DNA from 3 places in the Micromonospora olivasterospora genome. Region 3 is predicted to be linked to each of the others. Evidence: riboswitches for the same ligand, from Rfam matches in the RefSeq annotation. Region 3 holds a riboswitch; each other region holds the start of a gene.
What was found. A riboswitch is a leader RNA that binds a small molecule or an ion and turns the genes downstream of it on or off. The one in region 3 is predicted to bind cyclic di-AMP.
Positions count from the first base shown of each region.

Region 1: another riboswitch for cyclic di-AMP. It lies ahead of JD77_RS04145 (coiled-coil domain-containing protein); the one in region 3 lies ahead of JD77_RS21165 (C39 family peptidase).
Region 2: another riboswitch for cyclic di-AMP. It lies ahead of JD77_RS12505 (C40 family peptidase); the one in region 3 lies ahead of JD77_RS21165 (C39 family peptidase).

Region 1 covers NZ_VLKE01000001.1:973,719-978,476, reverse strand. Annotated here, with positions in the region: gene JD77_RS04160 (hypothetical protein) at 1-194, opposite strand, end outside; gene JD77_RS04155 (STAS domain-containing protein) at 550-912, shown strand; gene JD77_RS04150 (SRPBCC family protein) at 962-1,429, shown strand; gene JD77_RS04145 (coiled-coil domain-containing protein) at 1,512-2,582, opposite strand; cyclic di-AMP (ydaO/yuaA leader) riboswitch at 2,587-2,718, opposite strand; gene JD77_RS04140 (cation diffusion facilitator family transporter) at 2,873-3,787, opposite strand; gene JD77_RS04135 (HelD family protein) at 3,896-4,758, opposite strand, start outside.
Region 2 covers NZ_VLKE01000001.1:2,735,967-2,740,724, forward strand. Annotated here, with positions in the region: gene JD77_RS12495 (C40 family peptidase) at 1-446, shown strand, start outside; gene JD77_RS12500 (N-acetylmuramoyl-L-alanine amidase) at 518-2,557, opposite strand; cyclic di-AMP (ydaO/yuaA leader) riboswitch at 2,772-2,912, shown strand; gene JD77_RS12505 (C40 family peptidase) at 2,925-3,965, shown strand; gene dcd (dCTP deaminase) at 4,018-4,596, opposite strand; partial or broken gene JD77_RS12515 (pyridoxamine 5'-phosphate oxidase family protein) at 4,697-4,758, shown strand, end outside.
Region 3 covers NZ_VLKE01000001.1:4,564,511-4,569,268, forward strand. Annotated here, with positions in the region: gene JD77_RS21160 (hypothetical protein) at 275-1,036, shown strand; cyclic di-AMP (ydaO/yuaA leader) riboswitch at 1,356-1,498, shown strand; gene JD77_RS21165 (C39 family peptidase) at 1,542-2,396, shown strand; partial or broken gene JD77_RS21170 (CDP-glycerol glycerophosphotransferase family protein) at 2,572-4,260, opposite strand; gene JD77_RS21175 (bifunctional cytidylyltransferase/SDR family oxidoreductase) at 4,300-4,758, opposite strand, start outside.

The DNA of each region.
Region 1 (4,758 bases), 3.6 Mb from region 3:
CGGGCCTCGTCGGCGGCGGAGCCGACCAGGTCACCGGCCTCCCCGGCCAGGCCCGAGCCGCCCCGGCGGGCCGAGCGGGCGGTGTCCCGGACGGTGTCCCCGGCGGAGCTGGCGGCGGAGAGCAGGTGCTGCCAGGCCTGGTCCGCGATCCGCTCGGGTCTGCTGCGGCGTTCCAGCAGGTTCGTTCCCAACATGGTCATACCTCCTCGGGGTGCCACCCGGGCAGTGCCCCACCCGTCGCCGCCGCAAACCCGGACGCGCGGGCCGGCGGCCGTCCCCGCCGACGGGGCGCGCCCGGTACGGCGGGTGCGCGCGATCGTCGGTGGAGACCGCTACCCTGGGGCGGCGAGACCGGCCCCGGGGTCGGTCGTGTGCCGAACCAGATGTGATCCGAAGCAGATGTGAATAGTCCGGATGGGGCGCTTTCTCCGCCCTGATCCACAGATTGCTCATCCTGAGGGGTGGCGACCGAGGCCGTCGGAGGAATACTCTCGGTCGCGGCCCGCGTACTGATGAGGCGCCCGTGATCGGGCGAGTGGAGGTGCTCGCGTGAGCCTGTCGATCGTGAAGTCGGTACTGTCCGGTGGTGTCGTCGAGATCGCCCCGCGCGGTGAGATCGACGTCGACACCGCGTACGAGGTGCGCGAAGCCATCGCCGAGGTGCTCGCCAAGGGGCGTCCCACCCGGATCGAGCTCAACATGCGCCTCGTCACGTTCATCGACTCCGTCGGCATCAGCGCGATGGTGGCCGGCTTCCAGACCGCGGAGGTCAGCGGCGTGAAGCTGGTCGTCACCGAGCCGAGCCGGTTCGTCCACCGTCAGCTCTGGGTGACCGGCCTGCTCGGCCTGTTCGGCGCCCCGGAGCCCTACTACGCCGGCAACGCCACCCCGGAGGTCCTGCCGGGCGCCTGACCGCGCCGGGCCCTTTTGTCGTCGGCTCCGCTGGGGGATGATCGTGGGCGTGCTGCGGCGTGACACCTTCCAGTACTCCGTCCAGGCGCGCTGCCCGCGCGCCGAGGCGGTGGCGCTGCTCGGCGACCTGTCCCGGCAGGGCGAGCTGCACCCGCTGATCACGCGGGTGCGCCGGCTGCCGCCCCGGCCGGGCGCCCGGGCCAGCTACGCGATCACCGACCGGCTCGCCGCCGGTCCGCTGCGCTTCACGACGACGTACCAGGCAGACGTCCTGGTGGTGACCGAGGACGAGATCGTCATAGTGGCCCGGCAGTGGCCGGCCACGACGGTGCGCAACCACACCCGGCTGCGCGACGAGCCGGGCGGCGTGGTCCGGATCGACGTCGAGATCACGCTCGGCGCCCCCGCCCCGCTGTTCGGGTACGCCTTCCGGCAGGCCCGCTCGGCGCACCTCGGCCTGGCCCGCCGGCTCGCCGAGGTGCTGGACCGCCCGCCGGGCGGTTCCTCGCCGGCCTGAGCGGGGCCGGTGGCGACGCGCCGGCGGGCGGCAGCGCGGTGCAGGGTGAGCAGGGCCTTACGGGCGCGGGGCGGGAGTCGGGTCAGTACACCGACAGGTGCACGTGGTTGGTGTGGTCGCTCGACGGATCCCCGTTGCCACCGCTGTACGCCTTCCAGCCGCTGCTGGGCAGCCAGATCTGCTTGAACCAGATGACGTACAGCACGGCGAGGTTGTCCGCGTTGCGCACGAAGTACGCCGCCAGGTTGTTGCCGTACGTGCGGTCCCCGCCGCTGGCCACGCCGCCGAAGCCGCCCGTCTGTGCGGCGAAGTCGCAGGCCCGCCCCTTGGGGTGCTCGCCGGAGCCGCCCGAGCGGTAGCAGGAGACGTACCGGGTGAAGCCGGCCGCCTTGGCCTGCTGGAGCGCGTGCAACGTGCGGGGGGTGATGCAGCCGTTGGCCGGGGTCGGGTCGTTCACGCTGCACGACTCGGCGGGCCAGGACCCGTCGGGGTTGCGCTTCGCGGGGGAGGCGGTGGCGCCGGAGGTGCCGCCGGGGCTCGACCCGCCGCCGGCCCGCTCGTTGGCCACGGCCAGGGCCCGCTCGGCCTGCTCCTTGCGCTTGCCCATCACGGCGACCTGCCGGCGCTGCTCGCGGATCTCCCCGTCCAGCGCCTGCCGCGTCCGGTTCGCCTGGTCCCGGGCCGCCAGCAGGTCGCGCAGGGCGCGGTCCTCGTTGCTGGCCACCTGGTCGAGCGCCGCCGCCCGGTCCATGAACCCCTCGGGCGAGTTGCTGTTCAGCAGCGCCGACACCGCCCGGAGCCGGCCCGTCTTGTACGCCACACCGGCAATCTCACCGACCCTGCTGTCACGCACGGTCAGCTCCGCCTCGATCGTCTTGAGCTGGGCGCCGAGCTGCTGCTGCCGCTGCACCGAGCGGTTCAGGGCGGCCTTGGCGTCGAGGTAGCCCTTGCTGGCCGCCTCCAGCGCGGCGCGCAGCGCCGGGGTGCCGCCCTCGTCGTCCTGCCCCGGCGCGGCGGCGAGCAGCCCGGCGGGCGGCGCCGCCTGTGCCGGGGTGTCGCCCGCCGGGACGACCGCGAGGCCGCCGGCGAGCGTGAGCGCGAGCAGGGCCGCCACCCGGGCGGCCGTCCTTCGTACAGGTGCCACTACTGGCATGCGGATGTCCTTCCGTCAGCCGCCGACCGGGTTAGCTGACGGGTTCGGGACGGAAGATCCCTACCGCTCACGCGGATGCACCCCACGAACGTGGTTCCCCGGCTCGCCCTCGCGGGCGATTAGGCGGCGGCCGCCGCGGGCGCCGGCGGGCGCCACCGGAGCGGAGGCCGGGACCGAGCCTACCGGTGCTGGTGGGGCGGGCGCTGCGCCCGTTACGCACGGTACGCGGATCAAACCCATCAAATCCGGCATGGAGGCACAATAGCCCACCTGATCGACGGATCTGGGTATCACCAGGCGGTCGGCCCGCAGTTTCCCGGTGACGTTCCGGGTTCGACCTGTAGCGTGGCGTGCTCGATGTGAAAGTCCTCGTGCAGTGCGGTGCGGGCGGCGGTCAGCACGGCGCCCACCTCGGCGTCGGGGGCCATGGTCAGGTGCGCCGAGGCGACCTCCATCCCGGAGGTGAGCGTCCAGACGTGCAGGTCGTGCACCTCGACCACGCCGGGCACCGCGGCGAGTCGGTCGTGCACGGCGGTGACCTGCAGGTGCTCCGGGGCGGCCTGCACCAGGATCCGGACGGCGGCCCGGCCCAGCCGCCAGGTGCGGGGCAGGATGAACACGCCGATCGCGACCGCGACCAGGGGATCGGCCCACCACCAGTCGGTGGCCCAGATCAGGGCCGCCGCGGCGATCACCCCGACCGAGCCGAGCAGGTCCCCCAGCACCTCCAGGTACGCCCCGCGCAGGTTGATGCTCTCCTGCGCCCCGCCGCGCAGCAGGCCGAACGCGGCCAGGTTGGCGAGCAGGCCCAGCACCGCCACCGCCAGCATCGGGCCGGTCGTCACCTCCGGCGGGTTGCCGAACCGGCGTACCGCCTCGAGGAGGACGTACACGGCGACGCCGCTGAGCAGCAGCGCGTTGCCGAGCGCCGCGAGCACCTCCAGCCGGTACAGCCCGAAGGTGCGCTGGGGGTCGGCGGCGGCCCGGCGGGTGGCGGTGATCGCGGCGAGCGCCATGCCGATGCCGAGCACGTCGGTGAACATGTGCCCGGCGTCGGAGAGCAGCGCCAGGGAGCCGGTGGCGTACGCCGTGCCCGCCTCGACCAGCATCAGCGCGCCGAGCAGCCCGAACGCGGCCCACAGTCGGCCCCGGTGCCGCTCGGCGGCGTACGCGACGCCGTGGTGGTGGTCATGACCTGCGCCCACGCCAACACCCTCCGTCCCTGTCCCGGTGCCGGCCCAATCTATGCTCACATCGCTATGTATGCAAGTAATCGTCGGCAGTCCGACCGAGGACCCCGTCCGGGTACCCCGTCAGCCCGTCGGATCGACCGTGGTGAGGCGCTGGGTGGCCCGGGACAGCGCCACGTAGAGCGTCCGTACGCCGGAGCCCGGGTCGGCCCGGATCTCGCTCGGGGCCACCAGCACGACCCCGTCGTACTCCATGCCCTTGGCCTGGAGGCTGGTGATTACCTGCAGGCGCGGGCCGGCCTGGCCGGCGAGCCAGCCGGCGACCTCGTCCCGGCGCGGGACCGGGGTGATCACCCCGACCGTGCCCTCCACCTCGCCCAACAGCTCGGCGACCGCCGCCGCGACGGCCGGCCGCAGCTCGGCCGGCGGGACGGCGAGTCGGACCGGGTCCACGCCGGTGGAGCGGACCGCGCTGGGCAGCGCGAGGTCCGGGTAGAGCCGGCGGATCTCCGCCGCCGCCACCGCGAAGATCTCCGCGGAGTTGCGGTAGTTGGTGGTGAGGGTGAAGTGCTGCCGGCGGCGCCGGCCCAGCGCCTGGTCCCGGGACCGGGTCAGCTCCTCCTCCGCGCCCGTCCACGCCGTCTGCGCCGGGTCGCCCACCACCGTCCAGGACGCCAGCCGGCCGCGCCGGCCGATCATCCGCCACTGCATCGGCGAGACGTCCTGGGCCTCGTCGACGACCACGTGCGCGTACTCGCGGTAGTCCTCGGGGCGCTGCCGGGCCGCCTCGCGGGCCGCCCGCTGCCGCTCGGCGTACGTGCTCAGCTCCCGCACCCCGCCGGCCAGCTGGAACGGGTCCCGCTTCGGCCGGGCCGGCCGCACCGGCTTGCCGAGCAGCGCGTCCAGCTCGTCGAGCAGGGCGATGTCGGCGATCGTGAGCCCCTCGGCGTCCAGCGTCCGGTACGCGTCGGCGAGCAGGCCGATCT
Region 2 (4,758 bases), 1.8 Mb from region 3:
AGACGCAGATCAACGCGGAGATCAAGCGGTTGCAGGGCCTGATGCCGAAGACCGTGGTGGTCACGGAGGGCTGCCCCACCATCACGGGCGTGGTCAGCTCGGCGGCACGCACCGCCATCCGCACCGCCTGCGCCCAGGTCGGCGACCCGTACGTCTGGGGCGCCACTGGCCCGAACGCGTTCGACTGCTCCGGCCTCACCCAGTACGCCTACAAGGCGGCGGGGATTCACCTCACGCACTTCACGGGTGCCCAGTGGAACGAGGGCCGGGCCATTCCGCGCTCCGAGGCGCGCCCGGGTGACCTGGTGTTCTTCTTCAGTGATCTGCATCACGTCGGGCTCTACCTCGGCAACGACAAGATGGTGCACGCGCCCCGGGCCGGCAAACCGGTCAACGTGAGCAGCATCAACACGATGCCGGTCGCCGGCTTCCGCCGCCCCGGCTGACGCCGACGCAGCTACGAGGAAGGCCTGCGCTCCAAAGCAGCGAGCGGGGGCCTCCCTCGTGCGGGTGTAGGTCAGCGCGGCGCGCCCACCGCCGAGGGCAGCAGGTCGACGTCGTTCTCGTTGACGAACATGACCCGGTGACCGAACTGGATCTGCACGTACCGGTTCTCGCCCCGGATCACCGTCCAGTCGCCGGGGGACGAGCCGTCGAACGTCACGGCCCGGTAGTACTCGCCGGGCAGCACACCGCCGACGGCGTACCGCTGCCCTGCCGAGAGGGTGTACTGCAGCGGCGAGACCGCCTGGTACGGCACCCCGGCCGGGTACGCCGCCGCCTCGGGGTACGCCCGGCCGTACACCGGGATCGTGGCCTTGCCGGCCTTCGGGACGGCCACGAAGCCCTGCGCCCACTTCGCGCTCGGCGCCGAGGCCGGGTTGTAGAACCAGGCCTTCTGGCCCAGGTACCAGATCGCCGTCCAGTCACCCTCCTGGCCCGCCAGCGCGTACGTCTGGCCGGCGGCGGCGCGGGCGCCGTGGTCGGAGATGTACATCGTGTTCGGCGTGCCGTTCGGCCGCAGCCCGCGGTCGTTCACCAGCGGCGCGTCGGCGCTCGGCGCGGTGCGCAGGATGACCGAGGACGCGGGGCGCAGCGGGCAGGGCGCGATCGGCGGCGGCGGGGTCGGGACCCCGGGCGGCTGCCGGTTGCAGCCGGTGAACGCCGGCTGGTTGTTCGCGTAGTCGGGGTCGATGGTGACCAGCCCGGTGCGCGGGGTGCCGGTCGAGTGGAACGGCGCCTTGAGCAGGTCGAAGTAGTGCGACCAGTCCCAGTACGGCCCCGGGTCCCAGTGCATGCCGGCGACCGTCGACGCCACCGTGCCCGGGACGTTGTCGTGGCCGAGAATGTGCTGCCGGTCCAGCGGGATCTGGAACTTGTGCGCCAGGTGCCGCACGAGCTTCGCCGAGGTGCGGTACATCGCCTCGGTGTACCAGGTGCCGTGGCCGGCGAAGCCCTCGTGCTCGAGGCCGATGGACTTGGCGTTGACGTACCAGTTGCCGGCGTGCCAGCCGACGTCCTTGGCCTTGATGTGCTGGGCGATGTAGCCGTCCACCGAGCGCAGCGTGTAGTGCCAGCCCAGGTAGTCGGCCCGCTTCACCAGGTTGACGCTGGGGGTGAAGTAGCCCTCCGTGTCGTGGATGATGATGTACTCGATCTTCTGGTCCGCCGGCCGGTTGGCCAGGTCGTGGTTGCCGTAGCTGCCGGCAGCGGGGCCGGTCTTCGCGTACGGTGCCGGGATCCACTCGCAGGGGAGCCCGACCGGGCACTCCAGGCCGTCCGGCCGCTCCGCGCGCCGCAGCCCGAGCCGGTTCACCGCGGACTCGTCGGGGTCGACCGCCCGCGCGGCCAGCGTCACCCGGTGACCGTCGTCGGTGGTCCGGCTCGCGCCGAGGCTGATCTGGTCGTACACCTCTGCGGCGAAGGCCGCCGCGGCGTCCTCGGTGTCCGCGCCCGAGTAGCGGGCCACCGCGCCGTACCAGGACGCCGGGTCGCTGTCCGCGCCGACCGGGCTGTTCAGTTCCTCCTGGTACGACGCGAGCAGCGCCGCCCCGCCCCGGATGTTGGTGGCCGCGTCGGCGATGAGCGCCTCCTCGCTGGCGCCGGTGAGTTCCGCGGCGGTCTCCAGGGTGTGCAGTCCGGGCAGCGCCGGGGCCGGCTCGGCCGGGCCGGACTCGGGGACCACCAGCGGCCGGGAGTCGTCGCCCCGGGGGTCCTCGCCCTCGTCGACGTGCGCGCTGGCGGCCTCGTTCGAGGCGACCCGCTCGGCGTCGGTCAGGTGCATCGGGCCGAACCCGCCGCTCGTGCTCGGGTGGCCGGCGTGGGTGTCCCAGCGGGACTCCAGGTAGGAGACGCCGAGCAACACGCTCTCCGGCACGCCGTACTCGGCCGCCGCGGCCGCGTACTGCTGCTGCCTGTCGCTGATCGCGTCGGCGGACCCGGTGCCGATCGGTTCGGCGGCGACGGGCCCGGCGGCGAAGGGTAGGACCGCGGTGGCCGCTGCCACCACGGTGGCGAGCAGGACGCGTCTGCTCGCCGGTAGGCTGGATCGGGGCATCGAACCTCCCGAGTGAGGGTCTGGGTGAGGTCACCCTCCCGCCGCCGCCCCTCGCGGTCAATACCTTTCCGGCTATCGATATTGGATGAAAAAAAGCTACGGCTGTCGCAGCCGTACGGAGTGTCACCGCCGGGCGGGTTGCGAATCGGTAACGGCCGTCTCTACTCTGGTCAATCGTCGGCCGGTCACAGCGCCGCCCATACGGGGCGGTGACGGTCCGACACCGTCGAGTCGCCTCCGGGCGATCCGGGGACCCAGGTACGCCGGGGTGAATCCGCAGCCTCGCTGCGGTAGGGCGCTCTCCCTTCCCGCCCGAACCCGTCAGCTAACCCGGTAGGCGGTACGGGAAGAAGGAGAACGGAGCCCGGTGGCACACCATGCCCCGCGGCGCCCGTCGCGCCGGTCGGCCCACGCCGACCCGGTGCCGGTTGCGCCGCGTCCACGCTGGTCACGCTTCACCACCGCCCTCGCCGCCCTCGCCGGCGCCGCCGTCGTCCTGACCGGCGCCCCGCCCGCGGCCCACGCCGAGCCGTCGGTCGCCGAGATCGAGCGGCAGATCGACGAGGACTGGAACAAGCTCGAACCGCTCATCGAGCGGCACAACGCCACCCGCCAGGACCTCGCCGCGAAGCGGAAGCAGGCCGACGCGCTCGCCCGGCAGATCGGGCCGCTGGAGCGTCAGGTGGACCAGGCGATGGCAAAGGTCAACGGCCTCGCCGTCGAGGCGTACAAGGGCGAGAACCTCTCGGCCGTGAACGCGCTGCTCGGCAGCCGCTCCGCGAGCCAGATGCTCGGGCAGTTGGAGATGCTCGACCAGTTCGCCCACCGCGAGCAGCGCGGCGTCCAGGCGGTCGTCGACCTGCGCGACCGGCTGGCCGCGAAGAAGCAGCCGCTGGACGAGATGGTCGCCCAGCTCACCCGCACCGAGGCCCAGCTCGCGGCGAAGCGCAAGCAGATCGACGACGAGATCGACCGGCTGCAGAAGCTCCGGATCAAGGTGTACGGCAACGGTGGCGGCGGGCCGCTGCGGCCCGCCCCCTGCCCGGCGACCTACCCGGGCGGCGGCGCCGGGATCGCCGTCAAGTTCGCCTGTGCCCAGATCGGCAAGCCGTACGTCTGGGGCGCCGAGGGCCCGAACGCGTACGACTGCTCCGGCCTCATGCTGGCCGCGTGGGCCAAGGCCGGCGTCTCGCTGCCGCACAACGCGGCCCGGCAGCGGGCCGTGACCGCCCGGGTGAGCCGCGCCGACCTGCGCCCCGGCGATCTCGTCTTCTACTACTCCGACCTGCACCACGTCGGCATGTACGTGGGCGGCGGCTGGGTCGTGCACGCCTCCCAGGCCGGCGCCCCGATCAAGATGAAGCACGTCGACGACGGCCAGGTCAACAGCTACGGCCGCCCCGGCTGACGGGTACGGGGCCCCTGCGGGACGGGGGCCCCTGCTCGCCGCCGGGCCGGCGTCAGCGGGTCGGCCAGGTGCGCCAGTTCTGCCAGGACCGGCTCGGGGTCGGGCCGCGTTGCCCCTGGTAGCGCGAGCCGTAGACGGCCGACCCGTACGGGTGCTCGGCCGGCGACGAGAGCCGGAAGATGCACAGCTGCCCGATCTTCATTCCGGGCCACAGGGTGATCGGCAGGTTCGCCACGTTCGACAGCTCCAGCGTGACGTGCCCGGAGAAGCCGGGGTCGATGAAGCCGGCGGTCGAGTGGGTCAGCAGCCCGAGCCGGCCCAGGCTCGACTTGCCTTCGAGGCGGCCAGCGAGCTGGTCGCCGAGCGAGATCACCTCCAGTGTCGAGGCGAGCACGAACTCGCCCGGGTGCAGCACGAACGGCTGGCCGTCGGGCACCTCCACCACCGACGTCAGGTCGTCCTGCTGCACGGAGGGGTCGATGTGCGTGTAGAGGTGGTTGTTGAAGACCCGGAAGAGCTTGTCCAGGCGTACGTCGATGCTCGACGGCTGCACCAGGGTCGGCTCGAACGGCTCCAGCGCGAGGGCGCCAGCCTTCAGCTCGCTGACGAGGTCGCGGTCGGAGAGCAGCATCGCCACACCATAGCGAGCCTGGCCGTGGGCATTGCGACCGGTTCGGGTGACATGCGTGTCGTGGACGGCGTGTCGAACATTTGTTCGATAGAATGCCGGCATGGCTTCCTGGTCCGAATTCGCCGCTGACGAGCCACGACTCGCCGACGGGATCCGCCTCCT
Region 3 (4,758 bases):
GCACTGCCGGCCGAGGCGCTCCCGCCGCCGAGCCGCGCCGGGCATGCCGTGACCCGGGCGACCGCGCCCGGCCGGGTGCCGCGCGGGCTCGCCCCCGCCGCGTCCGGTCCCCGCGCGCCCCCGCGCGCCTGACGCCCCGCGGGCGGAGCCCGCGCCCACCACGCTCCAGCAGCACCCGTTTCCCGCGCCGGCCCGGCCTTCGGCCGGGTCGCCGGGCCACCCGGTCCGGCGGCGCGGAACCCGCTACCGCATCCATCCCCCGTGAGGTGCCGCGATGGACATCGTCCTCTACCAGTTCCTGATCGAGGTGCCGCAGGCCGCCGCCATCTGGTTGGTTCTGCTCGCGTTGGCGCTGACCGTGCTCACCGTCCTGGTCGCCCGCCCGCATCGGGACCGGCCGGCGGAGGACCTCGTCCCGTCCGCCGCCGACCTCGCCGCCGCCGAGGAGCGCGCCGACCTGCGCCGGTACGCCGAGGAGGTGGCGGTGGCCGCCGCCGGGGCCGCCCGGACCGCCCGCCGCCGCCGTGACGCGTGGCTCGCCGCCCAGGAGGCCGTCGAGCGGGCCTGGCAGGCGTACGACGCGGCGGAGACCGTCGCCCGCCGGTTCGCGGGCGCGGGCGCCCTGCCCACGCCGCGCACCCCCCGCACCCCCGCCGAGTACGCGGCCCGCGAGCGCTGGCTGCACCATGCCGCCACGGCCGCCCACGTGCGGGGCGAGCTGTCGATCGGGCAACTCTGCGACGTCTTCGCCGGACGCGGTTGCTGGGATCCTCGACGGCACCCGGTCGAGCAGGAGGTCCTGCTGGCCCGTGCCGTACGGGACGGCAGGCGGGCCGGTTACCTGGCGGCGGCAGACCGGGAGCGGGCCGCCTGGCGCGACGCCGAGCTGGCCGCCGAGGCCGCCCGGGTGCTGGCGGCGGAGGCGTCCACCGCGGCCGAGCGGGCGCGTCCCGCCCCGGAGTTCGCCGCCCCTGCGGCGGCTGCGGCCCGGCGACCCGCCCGGGCGGCGTGGTGGCGGCCGGCCCGCGTCGGCTGACCCGCCCCCCCCTGCCCGCTCCCTGGGCCGAGCGGCCGATTCGCCGCGTGAGCCCGGTCACGTCGCCCCGGAAACGGGCGCCGGGCACCATTCGGTGCGCCCGCCGACCGCAATTCCCCGACGATCGGTACCGGTTGTCCGATTATCGACCGTCGGCGTCGGAATGGCTGCCTATCCCATTGAGTCACGTCAGTTCCCAGATGTGCCGCAAAAAAGTCGGCCGGCAAATGTTTAAGCAGGTGGGGTGGGGTTGGCAGGCCAGCGACCGGCCAGTAGTGTCGGCCCGTCCGGCGCGGTAACCGATCGCAAGAGGCGACGCCGCGCCGACCCGCTCAATCGTGATCATCACGAACCGGGGACCCAGTGCACGTGTGGGGTGAATCCACGGGCCGCGGCCCGTGGTAGGGCGATCTTCCCGCCCGAATCCGTCAGCTAACCCGGTCGGCGGTGTCGGAAGGAGTTCCATCCTCGTGCAGCACCATCACACCTCCTGGTTGTCCGTCCCGTGGAGGAACGCGTGAACGACAACCTGAAGCGGCAGCTGCGCCGTCTCGCCACCGAGCGGCCGTACCAGTTCGTCGCCGGCTCGGCCGCGGCGCTCGTGCTGGCCTCCGGCACCGGGGCCCTGCTCGCCAACGGCGACGACGCCGCCGCCCCCCGGCAGACCACGACGGCCGTCGCCGAGATCGCCCCCCGCCTCGACGACACGGCGACCCGGAGCCAGGCACGGGCCGCGGCCGAGGTGGCGCCCAGCGCCTCGCCGAGCGCCACCTCGGCCGCGCCGAACCCGGACCTGACTGCCGCGGCGGCCCCCAAGCCGACCGCGTCGAAGCCGGCCGCCCCGAAGCCGCCGTCGTCCAAGGTCCTCGACTACGACTACCAGGCGCAGACGACCTACTACAACTGCGGTCCCGCCGCCGTGCGCAACGCGCTCTCGGCCACCGGCATCGACAGCGACCAGGGCACGTTGGGCGCCAAGCTCGGCACCACCGAGATGGGCACCAACTCGGCCGAGGACACCACCCGGGTGCTCAACCAGATGGTCAAGGGCAACCCGTACAAGACCCGGATGATCCCGGGCAACGCCGCCACCCCGGCGCAGATGGACCAGCTCCAGTCCGACGTGGTCAACGCGATCTCGGCCGGGCGGGGCGTCGTGGTGAACATCGCCGGCGACGCCACCGACGTCGACGGGGGCTGGCACTCGTTCCCCGGCGGCCACTACATCGCCGTCGTCGGGTACGAGGACCAGGGCCGCACGGTGAAGATCGCCGACTCGGCCAACCCGGCCGTGCCGTCGTACTGGATCAGCACGATCGCCCTGGCGAACTGGGCCGCCACCCGCGGCTACTCGGCCTGACACCCTCCTCCCCACACCGGGCGCCGGCTCCCCCGAGCCGGCGCCCGGTGTCGTCTCCCGGTCCGGGCCCTCGCCCCCGACGACCCGGCGGTGGACGCCGGGCTGCGCCGCGAGGACGGCCGGTGGCGGCTGAGGGCGCCGGGTCAGGCCGTCGGGGACAGGGGGAGCCCTCGTGGGCGACGGACTCGGCGGCACGCGGCGCGGGCGCCGCGTTCCGCTCGCCCGGCTCCAGCTCCCGCCGGGCCGCCGCGAGGAACGCCTCGGCGTACGCCTCGGCCGGGAAGTCGCCCAGGTACCGGGCCCGCGTCGTCCACCGGGCCGCCGCCGCCGGGTCGGTGTCCAGCAGCCGCCCGAGCACCTCGTCGAGGTTGCCCGCGTCCCGGTGCAGCACGTAGCCCGCCCCGGCCAGCGGGAACCGCTCGACGAACCGGTCGCCGTCGCCGCCCATGTCCGTCACCGCGTACGGCTTGGCGGAGTAGAGGTAGTCGGAGATCACCCCGGACACGTCCGAGACGAGCGCGTCGGAGCGGTTGACGCAGTCGACCAGGGACAACCCCCGGCTGGCCGCCGCGCCCCAGACGTGCTGGCGGCCGGTCCGCGCGTGGTCGGCGGCGAGCAGCTCCTCCAGCCGGGCGAGCTGCCGGGCCGACGCCGGGTTCTGCGAGGTGTACGGGTGGGCGCGCAGGATCACCGTGGCGCCCCGGGCCAGCAGCCCCCGGACGATCGTCTCGCCGACCGGCAGCGAGCAGTAGTTCGCGTCGGCGTGGTGCCCGGTCCACGTCGGGGTGTACAGCACGATCGGGTTCGGCAGGCCGGTGGCGGGCGTCGGGCGTACCTCGATCGACTCGACCTGGGGGCGGCCGACCACGACGAACTTCTCGGCCGGGATCTCCACGCCGGCGCGGGCGTACCGGTCGACGGCGGCCGGGCCGGCCACGAAGATCCGGTCGAAGACCGCCGAGACCGGGTTGGCGCTCGGCGCCTTGTCGCTGTCGCCGTGGTGGATCTGGATGTGGGTGAGCTGGGAGAACCGGATGCAGTGGCTGTTCTTCGCCCCGTGGTTGACGTAGAACGCCACCTTCAGGCTCGGCACCAGCGCCTCGTCCATCGACTTGAGGGTCGGGCAGTAGACCACGGGGGCCGTGGTGGCCGCCGCGATCGGGGCGAGGAACTCCGGCTCCCGGACCATCACCAGGAACGGCCGACCGATCCGCTCCAGGTACGGCAGCCACATGGTGACCTGGTACTCCGAGCCGGGCGGGGCGGAGAAGTGCAGCAGGAACTCCGGCTGGTGGCGGCGCAGCGCCCGGGTCACCGCCCCGCCACCCGCCGGCGGGCGGAACCGCCGGAGGGCCAGGTTCAGGGCGACCGCCCCGGCGGCGCCGCCGACGAGCAGGGCCGCCACCAGCGGGACCACGGCGGGCAGCGTGAGCGCGGCGGCCAGGGCGGTGCCGGCGAGCAGCCCCAGCAGGACGTCGCCCAGGCGGGCGGCGACCAGCGGGGTCCACGACCGCACCGGCAGGTTGGCCGCCCGGGTCTCCAGGTTGCCGGCCTGCCGCAGCGGGCCGACGAGCAGCACGAGCCCCAGCAGGACGAGCGCGGTGACGGCCAGGGCCGGGTCGAACCCGGCGTCGAGCCGGCGGGCGTATCCGACCAGGATGCCGGCGGCGAGCAGCACGGCCTCGGCGGTGCTGTCGGCCGCCGCCCGGACCCGGCGCTCCCAGCCGGCGGCGGCGAGGGCGGCCACCGCGAGCGCCAGCCCCCAGCCGGTCGCGCCGGTGAGCGCGAGGACGAGGAACGCCAGCACCGCCAGGCCGGTGGCCGCCGCCCGGGCGGTGAGCTTCCTGACCAGGTCACCACGCATGTCGCTACCCGCTTCTCCCGCCAGAGACCCGCCAGCGGCTCAGCCGGCCGCCGCCGGGGTCGCCGGCTTGCCGGCCTGGCCGGGGATGCCCGCCGCGGGCGCCTCGCCCGGCGCCCGGCGTACGTCGATGACCTGGCCGGTGAGCTCCGAGATCAGCACGTCCAGCGACGACTGGGCGACCGTCTCGGCGGCGAGCAGGGTGTGCTCCGGCTCCTCGCCGAACGCCTTGGTGCGCATCGGGGTGGCGGTGCGCTCCGGGTTGATGCAGTTGACCCGTACGCCGTAGTCGGCCCACTCGTCGGCGAGGGCCTGGGTCAGGTTGACCAGGGCGGCCTTGGTCGCCGAGTAGAGCGCGTAGCGGGCCCGGCCCCGGGTGTACGAGCTGGAGGTGTACAGCAGCAGCTGACCCTTGGTCTGCTGCAGGTAGGGCAGGGACTGCCGGGCGATGGTGACCGGGCCCACGAAGTTGACGTTCAGGACCCGGTCCATCGTCTCCTG